Regions from separate parts of the Pseudoalteromonas sp. MT33b genome, predicted to be linked through region 2. Evidence: riboswitches for the same ligand, from Rfam matches in the RefSeq annotation. Region 2 holds a riboswitch; the other holds the start of a gene.
What was found. A riboswitch is a leader RNA that binds a small molecule or an ion and turns the genes downstream of it on or off. The one in region 2 is predicted to bind lysine.
Positions count from the first base shown of each region.

Region 1: another riboswitch for lysine. It lies ahead of lysC (lysine-sensitive aspartokinase 3); the one in region 2 lies ahead of dapA (4-hydroxy-tetrahydrodipicolinate synthase).

Region 1 covers NZ_CP059831.1:2,053,114-2,060,756, reverse strand. The annotation lists gene H3302_RS09440 (ATPase) at 1-1,508, opposite strand, end outside; gene H3302_RS09435 (condensin complex protein MksE) at 1,508-2,053, opposite strand; gene H3302_RS09430 (hypothetical protein) at 2,056-3,330, opposite strand; gene nhaD (sodium:proton antiporter NhaD) at 3,479-4,726, shown strand; lysine riboswitch at 4,812-4,984, shown strand; gene lysC (lysine-sensitive aspartokinase 3) at 5,066-6,445, shown strand; gene H3302_RS09415 (4'-phosphopantetheinyl transferase superfamily protein) at 6,422-7,162, opposite strand; gene H3302_RS09410 (sodium-dependent transporter) at 7,311-7,643, shown strand, end outside.
Region 2 covers NZ_CP059831.1:221,558-229,200, forward strand. The annotation lists gene H3302_RS01090 (succinylglutamate desuccinylase/aspartoacylase family protein) at 1-260, opposite strand, end outside; gene H3302_RS01095 (PLP-dependent decarboxylase) at 266-1,471, opposite strand; gene H3302_RS01100 (2,3,4,5-tetrahydropyridine-2,6-dicarboxylate N-succinyltransferase) at 1,471-2,211, opposite strand; gene dapA (4-hydroxy-tetrahydrodipicolinate synthase) at 2,226-3,110, opposite strand; lysine riboswitch at 3,248-3,443, opposite strand; gene H3302_RS01110 (DNA-3-methyladenine glycosylase I) at 3,626-4,321, shown strand; gene H3302_RS01115 (YdiU family protein) at 4,330-5,742, shown strand; gene H3302_RS01120 (OmpA family protein) at 6,213-7,283, shown strand.

The DNA.
Region 1 (7,643 bases), 1.8 Mb from region 2:
TGCTGTTTAAACTCTTTTAATGAGTTTTCAAGTGCGGCTAATTGTGCGGTTAATTGCTCTTTGTTTTCGCCAGTTTGCATTTGCACTGGGCTAAGCTTTTTGAGCTTAATCGTTGCACCCGGTAGGGTAAGAATACCGCCTTTTACGTTGGCTGATAATTGCTCTAAAAATTCCCCAAAGGCATCTTCGTCAGTAATCTCGACATCCCCATTGCTGGTGGTCGCAAACGAGAGAATATCGGGATTGAGAATACGCGAAATTTCTTCAACCTCTTTTAAAGACAAGTCTTCACGCATACGAGTAAAGAGGTTGAACTCTAAGTTTTTCAGCTGCAGCTTTAAGCTTTTAATTTGCTTTTGTGTTTCGCTGATGCGGTAATCAAGCGTGTGTAAGCTTTGCCCTTGTGCGCTGTTTAATGAATGCGACAGCGACTCATAGTCCTGCTTAAGCTGGGTAAGGCTTACTTTTAAAGTGGCTTTATTAACCAGTTCAAACTCAGATTTTAATGCTCGGTAGTCTAAAAACCATTGCTCAATTTGCGTTTGTTTGCGTTCAATATCGCGAGACTGTTGAATGTATAACTGTTGCTTTTGTTCAAATTCGTGTTTTTCGTGCTCGATATCTTCAAGGGCAAGATTGAGCTCTGTTAGCTGCTCTTGTTGATAGCTTTCAAAGTCAATTAAAGCTTGGTCAATCTTAGGTGCGTACGCAGCCAGTTTACCTTTTAATACGGTTTGATTTTCAAGCATAGATTCAAGGGCTGCAATAGGCTCTTGCATTGATTCAAGGGCTTTTAACTCGCGTTTGGCACGGTTTACTTTGTCGAATGAGCGACGCCATACTTCATAAAAGTCTACCCGAGAGTTTGACATATGGCGCTCAAACACACGCAGCATAAAGCGTTTAACATCACTGGCACCGAGCTTGTGCAAGTTAAGAATACGGCGGAAGATTTCTTTGTAAATTGCCGAGTCTTGTACGTTATTCAGCGGGATCATTTTTAAATTGATATCGCCATCAAACGGCGTCGCACCACCAGTTAAAAGGGCGTTGAGCTCTTGTGCTTTAAGTTCAATAGGATTGAATCCTTGCTCTTTTAAATGATTAAACAGCTTAGTGAACTTAACAATAGTTTTGCCTTGGGTGTAATGGTCAAGGTGTAGTTTGCCCTGATAGCAAAAAAACTGATGTGCGAATCCTGCAATTTTACCCAAACCAGCAACCCCAATGACCACTGGGCCGTTTGGTAAGTCGGCTTCAAGTAATATATATGATTGGTCGGATGAAAAATAAAACTTTCGGGTTTCATCTAAATCGTGACCATCCCACTCGGTAAGGCGTAAATCATTAATTAGCGGAAACTGCAGGGCATTAATAACAGAGCTTTTACCGGTATTGTTAGGGGCACAAATCGAGCTACTTTTATCAAGCGGGATCACGCATTTTGCATAGCCAGCGGTATTTAATAGCGCAAGCTTACTGAGTCCGTATAGGCTTTGGCTTTGCATTATTCGTCATCTCCTAGGTAGGTTTCTTCGTTTACTTCCATTAATGCATCGATATAACGATAAATAGGGGCTTGTAGCATAAAGCCGTTTTCAACTTCGCGGGCAAGTCCTAAGCGCACCATACGTAGATACACATCTTTACGTAAATCTGAGCCAGAGAAAATTTCAAGTTGATCAAACAAATGTTTATTAATTTGCACAAGGGTTTGCATGAGCTCTAAGTCATTAACTTCGTCGAACAAAGCGCGCATCGGGTCTTTACCTGTGTTGGCATAGTGTTCAATCAAAATGTAAATAGTCAGTGCAATAGCGCGCGAGATCTTGCCCATATTAGGTGTGCTTTCATCGCTGCCAAAGTAGTAATAGCCACGGCTATCGTGTTGTAAATCATGACCGAGTGCATTGAATAGGGCGCGATAAGCATCAATGTGTTGATCAAGCTCTTGCCACATTAAGGTGTCTTGCTCGCTAATGTGATAGCCTGAGGTGAGCTTTTTATTAATCGCTTGTAGATGTGTTAAATCATCTAAATTAATATCTGTCATAGTTATTGCTCTGTTGCTTGTTTGTCATCAGCAGGCGATGAATTAAACGGGTAGAGTGAAAAGTGCTGCTGGGCAATCTTTATTTTTACTTTTTCTTGGCTTTGGCTGATTTCAAGGTCGCCATCGCTAATGAGTTTTTGATATAAAAACAGCATTTCGTCAGCGTCAAGGTCGGGGTAGCTTTCATCTAAGAAACTAAGCAGCGGTTGTGACTTTTTGGTGGCCTTTTTGAAGCGCTTTTTAAACTGTGATTTTACATCGTTGTAATCGGGGATATTAGGGCTTTGGTACGCCGGCACATCTTGATGCTCTGGTAGCTCGTATTCATCGTGCTCAAAGTCAACTAAACCTGCCATATAGGCGATAATATGGCGTTGTTGACCAAGTGAAAAGCGTTGTGAATCAGAAACAAAATTAGGTTGCACGGCGCTCAGCATGTTATCAACGCCATTTTTACGCACAAGCCCAAGTACTTTCGCTGCTTGGCGGGTGATCAAGTTATTACGGCGCAGCTCTTCACGCAGTGGCATTAGCATATCAGCACTTTTACGCAGGCTTTCGCGACCCACTAAATGCATTTCTAAAATACGCGTTCGAAGTTGCTCAAGCATGCGTTTGTCTTGGTATGACTTTCCGAGCCGATCAATTTGTTCAATCTGAAGGCTTATTTGCGTTTCAATGGTGTTAAAACAAGCATGGAAATCGCCGCGTATATCAACCATTTCAAGCATTGGCTCTATGTATTCGTCAAATGCTTCTATAACAGCTTGATAGCGTTTTTGTAGCGATTGTACTGCGTTATTAGCTTTAGCTTGTTCAACAATATTTAAAATAGCGTTTTCGTTATGGCTAAACAGTTTCATTATTTTGCGAACCCGATCATCCATAATTCGGCTAAAGCGACGCAGCTCGTCGTAATCTTCAATTTCTCCGGCTTTTGCTAAGCGGTTGCCCAAGCGTGCTAAGTCATCAACTAATACGTTGATCTCTTGTGCTAAACCCAAATGTTCTTCTTGCAATAAAAAGGTTGCAAAGTCAGCAATTGCGCGGTTGATTTCTAATTGCGAAGATTTTGCCAGTGGAATAATAATATCTTGATTCAATAAACGATTTGTTTCTTTATAAATGCGTTCATTTGACCAGCTTGGCTGTTTTTGTTTTATCGCATTTTGCACGTCTTTTAAGCTGAAATCAGCCATCTTAAAACGTTTAAATAAGAGTTCTAACACCCCCCAATGCTCTGTAAGGGTATTTAATAACTTTTTAGCTGGGATCATACGGCTCCAGTAAATCAAAATTTTGGTGTTAGCGTTTAGTAGTAATTTATGTAATTGAGAATAGTTTTATGACTTAGATGCTGCTAGAATCCGCGCCGAAACACTCGACTTACAATTTTTACATTTTTATAAAGGTTGTTCAAACACCATGGTAACCCCACTTATCCTAACCCTGATAGCGGTGGCATTTTTGCTTATCGTTATAGAGGATATTATCCATGTAAACAAGGCCAAAACGACGCTTTTTTTTGGCACTTTATGCTGGATTATCTTGTTTATCTCTCCAATTCATGGGCAAAGCCCAGAAACTATACAACATCAACTTGATCACAATATTTTAGAAATTGCTACTTTGTGGTTATTCCTAATGGCTGCTATGACCTTTGTTGCTTATTTAAACTCGAAAGGGTTTATTCAAAATATTGTTCACAAAATTATGCCAAATCAAATCAGCGAACGAAAGCTGATGTTTTTGATTGGTGGTTTTGCGTTTTTGTTTTCTTCTATTTCCGACAATATCACAGCAACATTAATTTCGCTTGCAGTAGTGATGTCGCTAAAGCTTGATCCTAAAAAATTAATAAAATACGCGACCCTCATTGTATTCAGTGTGAACTCTGGTGGGGTATCACTTATTACGGGTGATGTAACGACCTTAATGATTTTCCTTGATGAGAAAGTCACCATCGGTAACTTGTTATTGCTTATTGTGCCTTCACTTGCAAGTGTGGCGCTATTGGCTGTTATGCTATCTACGGGGATGTCAGGGAATGTCGTATTCGAAAAACAAGCTGCCCGCCGCATAGAAAAGACCGACATCACCATTGCGGTGATCTTTTTCTCGACGATTATCGCAACCCTAACACTCAGTGTGCTTTATAGTGTGCCACCACTATTAACCTTTTTATTTGGTTTGTCGTTAATGTTTTTAGTGGCGCAATTTTTAATGCGCAAGAAAGACGTTAACAAAAAAATTATTGATTATATTCGTGAAATTGAATACGACACGCTCTTATTCTTCGTGGGGGTATTGCTACTCGTAGGTGCGCTTAAAGAAGTGGGTATGCTGTCTAAATTTACGCACTTATATGAGCTTATGGCGCCTGAGTATGCAAACTACTTAATGGGCTTGTTGTCGGCTGCGGTTGATAACGTGCCGCTAACGGCTGCATTACTGAAAGCCGATATTGTCATGAGCCCTCAGCAATGGTTATCGTTTACCTATGCGACAGGTGTCGGAGGCTCAATGCTTATTATCGGCTCTGCAGCGGGTATTATCGCAATGAGTAAAGTAAAAGCATTAACGTTTATGAGTTATTTAAAAATGTCGCTGTATTTATTAATAGCTTATACAACGGGTTATTATGGCTCATACCTAGCGGGAAGTTTTATTTAATACTTGACAGCTAGACGTCTAAACGATAAGTTTCAAAGCCTGCTTTTTATAGCAGGCTTTGTTATTTTAACCAGGTGTTAACTTAACATTCAGAAGAGGTGCGATACTTAGGTATTTAATGTGAGGTGACGATTGCCAATGACCATTAAAGAGGGAAGTACTCGCCGAGGAAAGTAATCGGTCGTCGCGGTTATTTTTCGGTTTATGGGGCTGAATCCTCAAAACTGTCACCAAACTAGGTGGAGAGCTTCTGGCAGTGGACTACTCTTTTTTATCAAAGCACCCCTTGCCGAGTTCTTCTTGAATTAATGTGGATTGTTACCCACAAAAGGAGACGACATGAATACCCAATTAGCCGCCAACTCGAAATCAGATTATGTAGTTGCAAAATTTGGTGGCACCAGTGTAGCTAACTTTGACGCCATGAGTCGTTGTGCAGAAATTGTCTGTGCAGATAATCAAGTACGCGTTGTTGCAGTGAGTGCAAGTGCGGGCGTAACCAATCATTTAGTTGCACTGTGTAAAGGTGATTTAAGCGCAGCACAGCGCGATGAACACATCACAGGTGTTATTGCTATTCAAGAAAATATTTTAGCCGAGCTGTCGCTGGATGCTGATTTAGCTCATGGCTTTGATGAAACCTTAAAAGCATTTCAAACGCTTGCAGCAGCAGGGGCTAAATCGGCCGCTGAGCAAGATGAACTGCTGAGCTTTGGTGAGCGCCTGTCATCTTATTTATTTACTCAAGTACTGCGTGGTCAGGGCTTAGATGCTGTGCGATTTGATGTGCGTAAAGTCTTAAAAACAGATAGTCAATTTGCAAAAGCTACCCCAAACATTGCTGCAACAGCCGCGGCAGCGCAAAAACATTTAGTGCCCTTATTAGCAGAACAAGTTGTGGTAACCCAAGGCTTTATTGGCAGTGATGAGCATAACCAAACAACCACGTTAGGCCGTGGTGGTTCTGACTACAGCGCGGCATTGCTTGCAGAAGCAATTAACGCTAAAAGTGTGCATATTTGGACTGATGTAGTGGGTATTTTCAGTACAGATCCGCGTTTATGTGTAAAAGCCACGCCTATTGCTCGACTAAGCTTTGACGAAGCCGCTGAAATGGCAACCTTTGGGGCAAAAGTATTGCACCCCGCGACTATTTTACCGGCAAGTCGCAGCCATATTAGCGTGTTTGTTGGCTCAAGCCGTGAACCGCAATTAGGGGGCACATGGATTGAAAAAGAAAAGTCAGAGCAGCCTGGTATTCGAGCAGTCACACAGCGTAAAAACCAAATTCTTTTAACGGTTAAAAGCCCAGAAATGCTTTTAGCCAGTGGTTTCTTAGCGCGTGTTTTCACTATTTTAAGTGAGTTTAATATCTCGGTTGATTTAGTAACAACCTCTGAAATCAGTGTGGCAATTACCTTAGATAACGCACCTAACGCATCACGCCCAGAGCTTGATCAAGCCTGTTTAGATAAACTCTCTGAGTTTTGTCATGTATCGGTTGAGAATAACTTAACGTTGGTAGCATTAATTGGTTCAGAAATTCAATTACGTCAGCAAGAAACTAACTTAATGCAGGTATTGAGTGATTTTAATATTCGCTTAATCTGCCATGGTGCAAGTAAACATAACCTGTGCTTTTTAGTTGAGCAGAGTGAGTCTGACCTTGTTGTTCAAGCTATTCATAGTCGTTTATTAGAAAGCCAAAACGCGGCGTAAGTCGTCAAATGTCATAAAAGAGCACTGCCAGTCAGTGCTTTTTTGTGCCACCACGCTAATATCAAAATCATTTACGGTTCGGCTTGATGCGGTCAAGCTATGTTTTTCAATTTCCTCAAACACATTTGGGCTCAAGAGCTTAGCGATAGGCTGTGCAGTTGCTTTGGCCAACGCTTCTTTGAGTGTCCAAATTCTAAAAAAACACCCAGCTTGCTCGTTTATATCGTTAAAGGCGCTAATTAGGTTGACTTCTTCTTGGTGATAAAAGTGTTTGGCAAGTTTTACAAAGGGGCGTGTTTTTGTGTAGTGTTCAATATCGAAACCAAATTTATGTTGCTCAGGGTTGAGTGCTGCGCCGATAAAACCACGCGAATGCGATAAACAGGCCCAAATGGGCTCACCCTCAGGCGTGTGTAGTTTAAGCTTGCTGTCTGCGTCATCAAATTGGCTTGAAATGTCGCAAAGAGGTGTGTTTTTAAATGCTGGAACGCTGAGCTTTAATAAATACTTAAGTGTTAACCGTGTGGCAATGTACTCTTGTTTTGCTGCTTGTACTTTGCGCTTTGCAAGTACGCTTTGCTCAAACTGGCTGAGTAATTTACTAACCGGCAGGGCACTAATATCGATATGTGAAGCATCCACAAGTACGATTTGTTTATCAGCTGAACTTACTGCTGAATCAATTTTTAAAGTGTTAGAAAAATAGTGACTGCTCATGGTTTGCGGCTTTCGCATATACTCAGAATTAGATTTGTTTATTTTTACAGCAAATGCACGGTTGCAGGCACACACAAACGCAAATTGTTTACGCAGTTGACTGTAATTATGGTTTAATGAGGAAAAATAATAACAGAAATGTAGATGTATGGCACAAGTTCGTGACGGCTTCCAAAGTCGTATTGGTTTTGTTCTCGCCGCTTCTGGTGCGGCAGTAGGTTTAGGTAATATTTGGGGTTTCCCAACGCAAGCGGCAAACCATGGCGGCGGTGCATTTTTACTTGTTTATTTTATTGTTATTTTCTTATTAGCGCTTCCAGCCTTGTACACCGAACTGTATTTAGGTCATCAAGCGCAAGCAAATCCTGTTAAAGCGTTATCAAGTGCATGGCAAGATACCTCGCCAAAAGTCGGTGCCGCAGCGGGTTACATAGGCCTATTTGGCGCCATTGTGATGCTAAGTTTTTATTCGATTGTTGCA
Region 2 (7,643 bases):
CCCGACTTTTGGTTACAGCCAATCGGGTTTGCATAAGGGACAAGTGTGATATCACCGCGCAGTTTAAGCGTTTTTAATTGTTCAAGTAGCTGGTAAATAACGGCATTACCTTGTACTTCTGCACCATGCATGTTGGCCTGAATGTAAACGCTTGGGCCACTTCCATCGCCTTTTAAGCGATAGACTGGGATGGTCAATGGTAAGCCATTCGCAATTTCGCCGACGACAATGTTTTCTTGGCTAATTAACTCTTTACTCATGGTGATTACCTTAAATAATAGCTGGCATCTTCAGCGCTGCGGATACATTCAATGTTGCCTTGCTCAATGACGTATTCGGCAGCAAGTTCATGGCATAAAAAGTACGGCATACTCTCTGTGAAACCATAAGCACCACATTGACTGAATATGAGCCAGTCATGTTCATCTACGTCATTCGCTAATGTATGTTCACCTAAACAATCAAGCGCGGTACAAAGTGGGCCATAGAGTGTCATTGTTGTCAGTGAAGCCTGTGATTCACGCAATACTGTAACTGGGAAGTCTTGGTTTGTGACCGCAGGACGAAGCAGGTGATTAATCCCGCCCGATAAAATCACTTGCTGTTGACCATAGTTTTCTTTTCGCTCAACCACAGGTGTTGCGTAATGACCACATTCACCTACGGCATAACGGCCTAATTCCATCCAAAGTTCTGCTACACCGGCTTGAGCTTTAATGCTGGCAAGGGTCTCGATAAGTGCTGACCAGTCTAATCGGCTGGCATCTTGAGTATAAGGGATGCCTAAGCCGCCCCCTAAATCGAGTATGTTAAGTTCAATGCGTAATGCACGTGCTAGTTGCTGTAATGGCTGGATCATAGCGCGCCAAAGCGCTGCCAGTTTGTCAGTGCTGAGCATGTTGCCCCACTGAAAAATATGCAAACCATCAACCTTAAGTGCTGGGTAGTCATTGACATTAAGCGCGTGCCACTCTTCACAACCAAGGCCAAAAGGAGTGAGGCTATCGCCACCAAGCGGGTTCTTTTCGCTGTCTGGCCAGCGAAGTTGTACACGCAATAATACTTGCAGTTGGCAGTTAGCTTTTGTGGCTTGCTCGTTTAGCCAACGGACTTGGTTAATGCTCTCGGCGACGAAAATACGCACACCTCGCGCAATAAAATGACTAATTTGTGCAGGGCTCTTTGCTGGCCCTGTGTTGAGCACGCGCTCGCTATTGATGCCTTGAGCAAGTACTTGCTCAAGTTCACCTTTACTCGCCACATCAAAATTAAACCCCGCACTGTCTAAACACTGAATAATGCGAGACAGGGGATTAGCCTTAACGGCATACCACAGTTTCACATCGGTTTGGGCTGTGAGTTGTTTTAAATGTGTCGTTAATTTATCAAGGTCATAGATAAAAAATGGCGTATCAAGGTGCGCTGAAACTTGTTCAACTGCTTGCTTGATGGGCGTGCTCAAAAAGCTCATTAACGTAAAACCTCTTCTAATAACAATGACGCGTCACTTTGTTCGTCACGGTATTTTACGATGAGCGCACATGACATGCTGAGGCCTTGCTCGCGAGCCCATGCATTGGAAGCAGGGCGAGAACCTGGGATCACAATAGCGTACTCAGGGATTGGTTCGCCTTTTTCTAATTGGCGCTCGTTCACGCAATCATAGACTGGAATGGTCGCAGATAAGCGGACTCCCGGTGCAAGCACTGCGCCTTTTTTAACGACAACGCCCTCTACAATCACACAACCTGCGCCGATAAATGCATCATCTTCAATAACCACAGGACTGGCACCAATTGGTTCAAGTACGCCACCTAACTGAACCGCTGCGCTCAGGTGAACATTTTTACCCACTTGTGCACATGACCCTACTAAAGCGTGGCTATCGACCATAGTCCCTTCATCAATAAATGCTCCGATGTTTACATACGCGGGTGGCATAATGATCGTGCCTTTAGCAACGTGCGCACCTCGGCGAACACTGCTACCGCCAGGGACCATACGCACACCTGCATCTGCGGCAAAGCCTTGAGGGGCTAAATTGTGTTTATCAACAAATCCACCAGGAAACTCCGTGTTTGTGCCATTTTTAAAGGCCTCTAAAATGCCTTGTTTTACTTCAATATTGGCATGCCAGTTGCCATTCTCGTCTTGTGTTGCGGCACGTACTGTGCCCGATTCTAAGTTATTTAATAATGCTAACCAGCTCATGATAAAACCTGTTTTTAGTTCCAAGATAAAATTGTATTGTTTGCGTGGGTGATGCTGTCTGTATGCTCAAGCTCTAAATGAGTCAGCGGTGGACGTAATTGCGGGGTGTTTATTCTACCTTGCAGGTGCATCAGTACTTTTACGGGAATTGGGTTTGCGACAGCAAATAAGCTTTGAATTGCGCTAGACCAATCGGTGAATAAATTGGGATGTTGACCGCTTAAACTTCGTTTAACAAACTCATGAGTTTGACTTGGCCATGCATTCGCCGCCACTGACACTAAGCCTTTAGCACCCGCTTGCGCAAAATATGGCATCAGTGCATCGTCACCACTAAAAATGGCGAGCTTAGGTGAGGCCGTTCTAAAGCCTTCAAACTTGCCGATGTCACCACTGGCTTCTTTAAGTGCCCACAGGTTTTTATGATCGGCGAGGTTTTTAATGGCGGTAGGTGAAATCTCAACAGCACTGCGTCCAGGTACGTTGTATAGCATACATGGGTGTTTACTCGCATTTAGTAAGCTTTCAAACCAATGAGTTTGGCCAATAACGCCAGGCTTTGCATACAGTGGCGAACCTAACAAGTAGCCATGAATAGGCAGTTGATTACAGTACTCGACCCACGCAACTTGCTGCTTAAGGTTCATACCACCAACGGCAACCATAAGCGGTACGCTAGGGGTTAGCTGGCATACGTGTTCAACAATGGCTTGTTGTTCTTTGAGTGAAAGAGCAAGCCCTTCACCGGTACTGCCCAGCAATAAAATACCATTGTTGGCAGCTTGTTGTTCAGCCACAAGCTGTTCAAGGGCGATGTAGTCTACCTCGCCAGATTCAGAAAATGGCGTGATTAGCGCTGTCCATAATGGATAGTCGTTTAAATCAAAATTGTTGATCATCTCTCACGAACTTATAAGGTATTCGAAGAGTCAGTGCGGAAACAATTGAATGGAGCCGCATGTCGTCATTCGAACAAGGTATAATTCGAAGAGCGAATGGGCTTAAAATAATAAAGACGCGACGGCCTTATTATACTAAGACCAGAAGCTCTCCACCAAACTTATCAATAGCATTGCTATTGTTGGTGACAGTCGCTGGGATTCAGCCCAGTCGCCCGAAATAAGCACCTCACAAACGGTGTTACTTCTCGGCGTTAATTTCCCCTCACGTATGATCAACAGAGTCTGTGCTCTTCCCATACGCTACCTGAATAACGCACCTCTTCCAGCCCTTTATGCTCGCTTTAACGTTAAAGCCAACATAATGAAATAGGGTATTGGCGCTGATTAAAGCATTTTAGCCTTCTAGGTGTCAAGGCGGTGGATTTGTTTTTTATTGACCAATTAAGCAATCGGGTTACGTATAACTTCGTTTTTACGTACACTTAGAACGAAGCAGACGAATTGGAAGAATGATGGAAAAGTTTACCGACATTTATCAACGAGCCGTTAAAAGAAAAGGCAGTGAAGAAATGCTGCATGCACTGTTATCAAACCCGCTCGATGATGCTGATATTGCTAACATAGCGGATGATTTATGGTTGGAGGAGTTCACTCGTAAGGTATTTCAAAGTGGATTCTATTGGTCTGTAATCAATAATAAATGGGCGGGGTTTCGTGAAGTATTTTGGGACTTTAGCGTCGAAAAACTATTGATGATGCCACCTGATATGCTCGAACAAAAAGCGATGGATGAGCGAATTATTCGCAATTTCAAAAAAGTGCAAACAATTCCTGAAAATGCTTACATGATCCATGAAGTCGCTGAAAAAAATGCAAGCTTTAGCCAATTTATTGCACAGTGGCCCAGCGACAACATTATTGGTTTATGGGCTTACTTGAAGAAGCATGGCGCACGCTTAGGCGGGAACACCGGCCCTTATGCGTTGCGCGCGATGGGAAAAGATACCTTTTTGCTCTCGCGAGATGTGGAAAGTTATCTTCGTGCTCATCAGCTCATTGATGGGGGATTGCAGACCAAAAAATCACAGCAAGCGGCGCAGAACTTTTTCAATGAACTACAGCAGCAAAGTGGTTATAGCCTGCAAGCACTGAGTCAATTAGTTGCTTATGGAGTGGGTGATAACCGAGTAGGCATTGCAACACCCTAAGGAATAATATGAAACTGCACACCCGATATACAGACATTAGTGATCTGTTAGCAATTGAAGACACCCCAACAGCGGTTTCTGACCCGAACTTATTGCTATTTAATGCTAATTTAGCCCGCGAGTTTGACATTAGCACTGACCCTGAGTTTTTAGCAAAACGTTTAAGTGGCTCAGAGGTAGATAACGCTGTAAAGCCTGTGGCGCTTGGCTATTCGGGTCATCAATTCGGTCATTTTTCGCCGCGTTTGGGGGATGGTCGTGCGCACTTGCTTGGTGCCATTGAAGATAAACATGGCGCATTATGGGATTTGCAATTAAAAGGTGCAGGTGCAACGGTTTTTTCGCGTGGGGGAGATGGTCGTTGTGCACTAGGCCCTGCCATACGTGAATATATCATGAGTGAAGCCTTGGCGGCCTTAGATATTGCAACTACCCGTTGCCTTGCTGTTGTAACGACTGGAGAAACTGTTTACCGACAACCCCCACGACCCGGTGCCGTTGTAACGCGTGTCGCGAATAGCCATATCCGTGTTGGTTCATTTCAATATTTAGCAACTCAGGGTGATATTGAAGGACTTGAAAAGTTAGTTGAATACGCAATTAGTTGTCATTTTCCTGATATTAAAAGTGAAGGTGAGCAGCGTATTACAGACTTTTTAGCGGCGGTAATCGATAAGCAGATTGAGCTTGTTGTGGGCTGGATGCGAATTGGGTTTATTCATGGTGTGATGAACACAGATAACACATTAATTAGTGGTGAAACCATTGATTATGGCCCGTGTGCAATGATGAATCAGTTTGATTTAGAAACAGTTTTTAGCTCTATTGACCACCAAGGACGTTATGCTTTTGGTAATCAACCAACTATTGCAAATTGGAATTGCGCGCGTCTTGCAGAAAGCTTATTACCGCTTTTTAAAGATGAGGAACGTGCGCTCAGTGAATTATCAGCGATTATAAATGGCTTTGCTGCTAAGTTTAACACGGCATTTGATACCATGTGGCGACTAAAGTTAGGTTTAGATGGCGAGCAGGCAGGCGATCAAGCATTAGTTTCAGAGTTACTCACTTTGATGAAACAACATAAACTTGATTACACGAACACATTTAATGCGCTGACAGAGTCATTACGAACAGATTTCCCGCTCCCGGGTAGTTTAAAAGAATGGCTTTGTAAATGGCGGTTAAGAATTTCGGGTGAAAGTTGCGGAGTGATGCGCGCTGTTAATCCTGCAGTCATTCCACGTAATCATAATATTGAAATGATCTTGACTGAATATGAGCAAACGGGCACGAGTTCATCGATAGGTGAGTTGTTGAAAGTCTTAGAAAACCCGTATAGCTATGAAGAGCGATTAGCAGCGTGGTACCAGCCCCCTCATGATGGGGATAGTCATTACCAGACTTTTTGTGGTACTTAAGGGCGATGTTGAACAATATATTGCAGCTGTAAATGCTCATTTTTTAAAATCTAAGTGTTCGCCGATTGAGCAAGGTAGCTGCCAGTGATATGATTTATATCAATAAAATAGCACTAAAGTTTTGCTTTTTAACGAATATTTACAAATAAAGTTGCTTTCAACTTGTTGATTTAAAAATAACCAATATAATAGTGTAATTGGGAATGGACTTTAATCGGTTTTGAGGTCAGTAAATTAGGCGGAAAAAGCAGCTTTTGTCTGATTTTAACAAAGCGATCTAAAGGCATTGTTATGCAAAGTTATTTAGATAACCTATTATTATGGGTAATTGACTGAAATTACTCGGCAAGATATTTGTTCTGTACCGAGTGTGTTAAGTTTTGATTAACTATTAGTCGACTACTCTGTTTAAACTGATTGAGCTGGGATGACTTAGCTACAATTTTAATTGTGAAAATGGGAAGGAAACAATGAAATTAAAATCACTTACTATTGCTTTAGCATTAGCTGCAACTAGTGCATCAAGCTTCGCAGCCGAAAAACAAGGTTTTTATATCGGTGCATTTGGCGACTACTATGATGCGTCTTGGGAAAATGTTCGCGATTTCGCGCCAGGTGGCCTAGATGTTGATGACTCTACAGGTTGGGGTTTAGAGCTAGGTTATCGCTTCAGCGATTATTGGAGCGCTCGTCTTGAGTATGCTGATATGGATTTTGATTACAGCGTAGCTCTGAACGACGGCACGACTATGAGCGGTTCAGAAAGCGGTAAGCGTTACGGTATCGATGGTTTATATCACTTCGGTGGTGGCCCATTCTACGGTATCTTCGGTTTGAAAAACCTTGATGCAGTTGACGAAGACCTAATGTTCGCTAACCTAGGTGCTGGTTACCAACATTACTTCACTGACAATTTCGCATTTAACGCTGAAACGTCTCTATACCAAGGTCTTGACCGTGGTTATACAGATGTAGGCGCTAAATTAGGCTTAAGCTACATTTTTGGTGCTCAAGAATCTTCAGCTGAGCCAGTTGAGCCAGCTCCAACAGTTGTTCCTGTTGCTGTTGAGCCTGTAGACAGCGATGGTGATAACATCCCTGATGCTGACGACCAATGTGCTAACACACCGATGACTGATGCAGTTGACGGCACGGGTTGTACATTATATGAAGACCGTGAAGTAACGAAGAGCTTACTAATCACGTTCCCTAACAACACATCTAAAGTGTCTCAACAGTACTTAGATGACATCGCTAAAGCTGCTGCTTTCTTAAAAGAGCACCCAGGCACTAAAGTACTACTTGAAGGTCACACTTCATCTGTAGGTAAAGCTGACTACAACAAGTGGTTATCTAAGAAACGTGCTGATGCCGTTGCTAAGAAACTTATTGAAGATGGTATCGATGCAGAGCGTCTAACGACTGTTGGTTTAGGTGAAGAGCGCCTTAAAAACCCAGCTAATACAGCTGAAGCACATGCTGAAAACCGTCGTGTAGAAGCACACGTAAGCGTTATTGAGCGTGTAAAAGTAGAGCGTTAATAATTAACCTTTGCGACTAATTTTAAAAACCCAGCCAAGTGCTGGGTTTTTTTATGGTTAAAATAGTGTGCTCATAAGGATAAGTCGTTAAGCCAATCTGCAAAAATACCTACCCCAGTTCACAATAACGCTTAACTATTGTGAGGTGCTAAATTTGTCGCTAGCTGCGTTAATACCAATCATTTTGAGTGATTAAACCAGTCGCTACCTGCGTTAAAAATGTCTGATTTACGACTGTATTGATTGAGCTGGTAGAGCGATGCAGGAGCAATTGCTAAAAGCAGCTAAAAGACAAAATTTTGTCTTGTTATTATCGAGATTTTCTTGCCTTTAAATAATGCGCTTAATAAAGCGAATAGG